Dyadobacter chenhuakuii: one gene and its partner. The protein of the gene in region 2 interacts with the protein of the main gene of each other region in a pairwise test. Links are inferred from orthologs where the notes say so. Each region holds a gene or a part of one and is shown on either strand. Other genes may lie near its edges.

Region 1 (2,995 bases), 1.5 Mb from region 2 along the record:
ATCCGGTCATGATAAGGGCTGTTTTCCACATTCTCACCGGCCTGGTAAAAAGCCTCTGCGTCAATTTCAACGGCATCGATGATGCCATAGGAATTCCGTTGTGCGACCATTAAGGAAAGCAAACCCGTTCCCGCTCCAATATCCAGAATGTAGTCGGCGTCGTCGACATCGGCCCAGGCACCCAGCACGCAGGCGTCGGTGCACACTTTCATGGCGCATTTGTCTTGCTGCACCGTAAAATTCTTGAAGCGAAAAGAGGAATTTCGTGCCATAACCGTTCTATTTTCTACCAAAGTCAGCCGGGTTTTCGCCCCAGTATTCGGTTTCCCATTTCAGGATCTTGTTTGAAAATTTGTTGGCCGCAAGCCATCTTTCGGCGCGTTGCAGCATTTCAAAAACAGGTTTATTCCTCGGCGTTAGCGCCAGTTTAGTGTTCGCATGCTTCTTTTTAACCCAGGCAATGGCCGTTCTGGAATCGCTGTAAATGGGCAGATCGCTTTCCTTTTTCTGCAAATAAGCCAATGCGTGCACGATCGCCAGAAACTCCCCAATGTTATTCGTCGCGTCTTTGAATGGCCCCTGCAAGAAAATCCGTTCGCCGGTCTGGTAATAAATGCCCTGATATTCCATGTCGCCCGAAGCCGTATTCCAGGCCGCATCCACGGTAATGCTGTTTTTTATAGGTTTTCCAATGCTCGCGGGCGCTTCTTTGGTGATCGCGGGTTTGTTTTCCTTTTTAGCTACAAATTCCCAATAATTCCGCTGAATGGCCGCTTCCGCCTCTTGTATGGATTCAAAGGACTTGTAACGCGCGTCTTCAAAACCCTTAATCTGTGCCTCACACTCTTTCCAATCCGTAAAAACGCCCGTTTTCCTGCCCTGCCAGACGACGTAGTATTTTGTTTTCTTCGCCATTAAGCTTTTTCTTCCCAGATCTGGGCAATGTTTACGATCACTTCTACTGCTTTTTCCATGTCCTGAACCGACACCCATTCGAGTTTTGAATGAAAAGCGTGTTCTCCTGCAAATATATTAGGGCAAGGCAAACCCATGAATGATAATCTTGAACCGTCAGTGCCTCCCCGAATACTGCGCTGGATTGGATCTAAACCGGCTTTTTGCATCGCTATCAATGCATTTTCTAAAACTTCCGGATGCTGGTCCAGGATTTCCTTCATATTCCGATATTGCTCGGTTACTTTGAATTCCATGCTGGAATGCGGGTAACCGGCCAGCACATTGTCAGCAATCTCCTTCAATTTCGCTTCTTTTTCAAGCAATCCTTCAACTGTGAAATCACGGATGATAAAGCCTAATGTTACTTGTTCCTGGATTCCTTCGATTTGGGTCGGATGGATAAAGCCTTCTTTTCCTTCGGTGGTTTCTGGGGATAATGTATCTTTGGGCAAAGCAGCGAGAATTTCTCCGGCAATTTTCAATGCGTTTTCGAGCTTGCCTAATGCGTATCCCGGGTGCGTGCTCACGCCGTGAATCGTGATTTTGACGCCGTCTGCCGAGAATGTTTCGTCTTCCAATGTGCCTACTGCCTCGCCGTCAACGGTGTAGCCGAAGTCCGCGCCTAGTTTCGCAATGTTCACATGCTCCGTTCCGCGACCAACTTCTTCATCCGGCGTGAACAAAATGCGAATGTTACCGTGCTTGATCTCAGGATGTGTGACCAAATATTCTGCCGCAGCCATAATTTCAGCAACGCCTGCTTTGTTATCCGCGCCAAGAAGCGTGGTTCCGCTGGCTGTAACGATATCATTACCAATCTGTTGATCCAGATCATGCAGTTCACTCATTCTTAAAATCTGCGATGGATCGTCCGGCAAAACAATGTCAGCGCCGTTCCAGTTGTGATGCACGATAGGCTTTACATGCGCGCCTGACACGTCCGGGGACGTGTCCACGTGCGAGCAAAAACAAATGACCGGAATGTCCGTTTTCTCGGAATTGGAAGGAATGGTCGCGTAGACGTAACCATGCTCGTCCAGGTGCGCATCTTCAATTCCAAGTTCCTGTAATTCAACGACAAGCTGATTGCTCAGATCGCGTTGTTTGGCAGTGCTCGGAAAACTCTCGGAATTCGGGTCCGACTGCGTGTCTATTTGCACATACCGAAGAAAACGTTCCAGCACAGATGTCATAAAAGCAGCATTTAATATTTAGGAATCCCTGCGCGATCAGTTCAGGATGGAAGTCAGATCGGCGGGCGAATAATTGATATTTTTCAATGTTTTGTCATCTGCTTTTCTGTAAACCAGATATTTGCCATTGTCTTCTTTGTAATAGCAATCCGTGCCCTTGGCTTCATAATGCGCCACAGTCGCCTCGGCCTCTTCAATGTTAAGGCATGCTTTCGACATATTCGAACGCTGGACTTCATCAAACAAAGCCCTGAACTTTTCCCCTAAACCAAATTCCAGAACTGCCCCCGACAATACATATTGCAGGTCACAAAGCGCATCCGCGATTTCCACAATGTCCTTTTCCAGAATGGCCACTTCCAGCTCTTTCAATTCTTCCGCCAGCAACGCCACACGCAACCGGCTCCGCTCTTCGGACGGAATGGTTGGCGTTTCGAGAATGGGATGTTTAAATGTTTTATGAAATTCAGCGACCTGGTTAAGGCTGTCCAATTGTTGCATGTCTTTTTGTATTAATTAAAAATTTCAAATATAAATGTGCTCTAAATCACCAGATTGGTCTTAAAAAGCTTGATCGCGATCGCCAGCAGGATGATCCCGAAAACTTTCCTGAGAATGTCTGTCCCACCTTGTCCGAGTTTTTTTTCAAGCCAGTTAGAAGATTTCAAAACCAGATAAACAAAGAAAAGATTGAGCATAATGCCGACCAGAATGTTCTCCGTTTGGTAAGCCGAACGCAAGGAAAGCAATGTGGTCATGGTGGCGGCGCCGGCAATGAGCGGAAAGGCAATGGGCACAATGGAAGCGACGCCTACATCTAGATTATCGTGCTTGAAAATATTTCT
Region 2 (3,043 bases):
TCTGGTCTGCTTTTATCTCTGACAATCAATAAGTTACATTGTTTAACAAATTTTAACAAACTATCAGGAATGTTAGGACGTTCTTGAAGTTAGTTTTAAAAAGTTAAAAATGTAATGTCATGAATTTCAAAGTGCTTTTGGCAGGAGCAGTTGCCATTGTATTTTCATTCAGTCCGGGTTTTGGACAAATCACGAATAACCCCAAGGTTGAGGAGCAGTCTGTGCCATATGTGAAGATCAGGCGTGTAGAACTTACCGATCAGCAGACCATTATCCACTTTCAGTTTGTTGAAAAAAAGGCAGTGCAGGTCCAGCCGCGTAACCTTCCGTTCCCTATTCCCAGGAAACAGCAGCAGCAATTTCAGCAGCCTAATGCCGGCGCCATCTGGCTCGATCCGGAAACCCGCCTTTACAAGCCAGGAGAAATAGATATAAAGTTCAAGTTTATCAAAGCGGACAACATCCCTACTTCGGGATCAAAAGAGATTATGCCCGGCGACACCGTTAATTTCGTGGCTTATTTTGAGCGTCTGGATCCTGGAATTGAGGTTTTTGACTTTTATGAAGGGCGTAGCACGGGTGGAAGCCAGTCGTGGAATTTTTATGGTATCCACATTAAAAACCCGCTGAAAAAGGAAGCGAAAGCCCCGCAGGCAGCCGCAAAAGTAGAAAAGCCAGTTAAAAAGCCCGTTCAGCCCGCACCAAAGCCAAAGGTGGAAGTGAAACAGGAGCCAGCCGAAGAGCCGGTTGCGGTAGAACAGCCAAAAAGTGGTTTGGAAAAAATGAAAGCCGGTAAAATGGCAATAGGCGAGACGATCAGCTTGCCGAATGTATATTTTGAAACATCAAAAGTGGACCTGCTGCCCGAATCATACGAAGAGCTCAACACGCTCGTGGATTTGCTGAAAGAAAGCGAGAGTATGAAGATCCGGGTTGAGGGCCACACGGATAATGTGGGTGACTTTGACAAAAACCTGGACCTGTCCCGAAAAAGAGCAGAATCGGTGCGGAGCTATTTAATTGAAAAAGGCATCGCTGCCGACCGGATCGAGGCGAAAGGCTACGGAGGCACCCGCCCATTGGCAAAAGGCACCTCCGAAGTCGAACGCAGCAAAAACAGACGGGTAGAATTTGTGGTTACCCAAATGTAATGTGCTTATCTCGCCTTGATAATGTTTGTAAACTCCCTGGATTTCAAGGATGCGCCACCTACCAGGCCACCATCGATGTCCGGGGAGCTGAATAATTCGGGAGCGCTTGCTGCTGTAACACTTCCACCGTACAGGATCGAAATTTCTTCCGCAACAGCCTCGCCATATTTAGATGCAATGTGCTGACGCAAAGCCGCGTGCATTTCCTGCGCCTGCTCCGCCGAAGCAGTTAAGCCCGTTCCGATCGCCCAGATCGGCTCGTAAGCGATCACAACTGAAAGCAATTGTTCTTCCGAAAGATGGAAAAGACTTTCTGTGATCTGGTTTTTTACAAATCCGATATAATCTTCATTCTGACGCTGATCCAGCGATTCGCCGCAGCAGAAAATCGGTGAAACGCCATTTTCCAAAGCAGTATTCACTTTGCTGGCCAGAAGCGCATTGTCTTCATTAAAATACTGACGGCGTTCGCTATGTCCGATCAGCACATATTCCACACCGATCGATTGCAGCATTTGTGCCGAAATCTCTCCCGTATATGCACCCGAGACCTTGTCTGAACAGTTTTGTGCAGCCAGGGCAAAATTCGGGGCGCTTTCCAGATATTTTTTGATAGTAGTAAGATAAATGGAAGGAGGGCAAAGGATCACTTTTACATCACCTTGAACCTCATCGTTCGCCATATTAACGAGTTCGGAAGTCAGCGCAACTGCTTCATCCAGAACTTTGTTCATCTTCCAGTTACCTGCAACAATTTTTTTTCGCATGAGAAAATTTTTATTGTGAAAAACGCCTTTTAACGCAACAAAATTACCATAATTTCCTCATTTACATTATTATCCATAAATGTTCTGAAAAATGTCAGAAACTTTGCACATATAAAGATTTTTTTGTGTTTAATTGAGATAAAATGCATTAATTTTACTTAGATAACCGATCGTGCCGATTTCGGCACTTACTGTTCACCGAGGATAATAAAGACAGAGTTAAGCCATTTATAATCAACGTGTTCTATAATGTTTCTACCGGAGTTCAGAACTTAGCATTTTAAAGAAAGGAGGCCACGATGAAAACGTCTAAGTGGTTATTTGTAGCGATCATACTTTTTACGAGCAGCATAGCATTTGCTAAATCAGAAGATGTGCCCCCCGTTTCCGAGGAGAAGTATGGCTACTTTTTGGATAAAAATCACAAATCCACCCGCATCCCTTTTGAGCTGCATTCAAACCTGATCCTTTTGTATGCAAAGATTAACGACACCGACTCCCTCCGCTTTATTCTGGACACGGGAGTAAGTTCCATCATTATCACAGACCCACACATTCTCAAACCCGACAAGCTGCGCCTGACCAGGAAAGTAAACCTGACCGGCGCCGGCGAAGGCAGCAGCATTTCTGCGCATGTGGCAATCGATAACCGGTTTTCCATGGGCCGCCTTAAAGCCAATCACCAGAACATTGTCGTTTTGGAAGATGATTTTTTAAGACTTTCAGAATATGTCGGCGTGCCGGTTCACGGTATTTTTGGCTACGAAATCTTCAACAACTTTGTGGTTACCATCGACTTTTCGAAGAAAGAACTGATATTAATGCGCCCCGATAAATATCGTTATAAGACAAGAAAAGGCGACAAGCACCCGCTGATCATTGAAGATACCAAGCCATTTACAGATGCGGTAACCCTTTTTGCCGACGGCCGCGAGCACCCGATCCGGGTTTTGATCGATACCGGAGCCGGACACGCATTGTTGCTCAATAACACGCCGAAAGAATCATTCAGGCTACCCGAAAAGGTCATCCGGGCGCAGTTGGGACGTGGTTTGAATGGGGTGATCAATGGCAATCTCGGCAGGATAGACCGGCTGCGGCTGGGCCGTTTTACGATGGACAACA

The links. The genes of interacting proteins can lie anywhere in the genome.
Region 1: the proteins of tpiA (region 2) and pepT interact in binary tests that used the Escherichia coli proteins (3 or more experiments, as listed by UniProt). The link is inferred for Dyadobacter chenhuakuii from one-to-one orthologs.

Annotation. Positions count from the first base shown.
Region 1 is NZ_CP098805.1:2,825,642-2,828,636, forward strand. What follows is about bases 33-2,964. They hold pepT (peptidase T), read right to left. Parts: upstream 2,151-2,964; coding sequence 915-2,150; downstream 33-914. Other genes in these bases: NFI80_RS11695 (tRNA1(Val) (adenine(37)-N6)-methyltransferase), read right to left, coding at 33-272; NFI80_RS11700 (ribonuclease H1 domain-containing protein), read right to left, coding at 280-915; NFI80_RS11710 (pyrophosphohydrolase domain-containing protein), read right to left, coding at 2,187-2,651; NFI80_RS11715 (MarC family protein), read right to left, coding at 2,693-2,964. Also shown: more of NFI80_RS11695, read right to left, coding at 1-32; more of NFI80_RS11715, read right to left, coding at 2,965-2,995. UniProt on the Escherichia coli protein: Cleaves the N-terminal amino acid of tripeptides.
Region 2 is NZ_CP098805.1:4,372,859-4,375,901, reverse strand. The notes cover bases 38-3,017. They hold tpiA (triose-phosphate isomerase), read right to left. Parts: upstream 1,919-3,017; coding sequence 1,157-1,918; downstream 38-1,156. Other genes in these bases: NFI80_RS18115 (aspartyl protease family protein), read left to right, coding at 2,218-3,017; NFI80_RS18125 (OmpA family protein), read left to right, coding at 120-1,151. Outside these bases: NFI80_RS18130 (DUF5672 family protein), read left to right, coding at 1-32; more of NFI80_RS18115, read left to right, coding at 3,018-3,043. UniProt on the Escherichia coli protein: Involved in the gluconeogenesis. Catalyzes stereospecifically the conversion of dihydroxyacetone phosphate (DHAP) to D-glyceraldehyde-3-phosphate (G3P).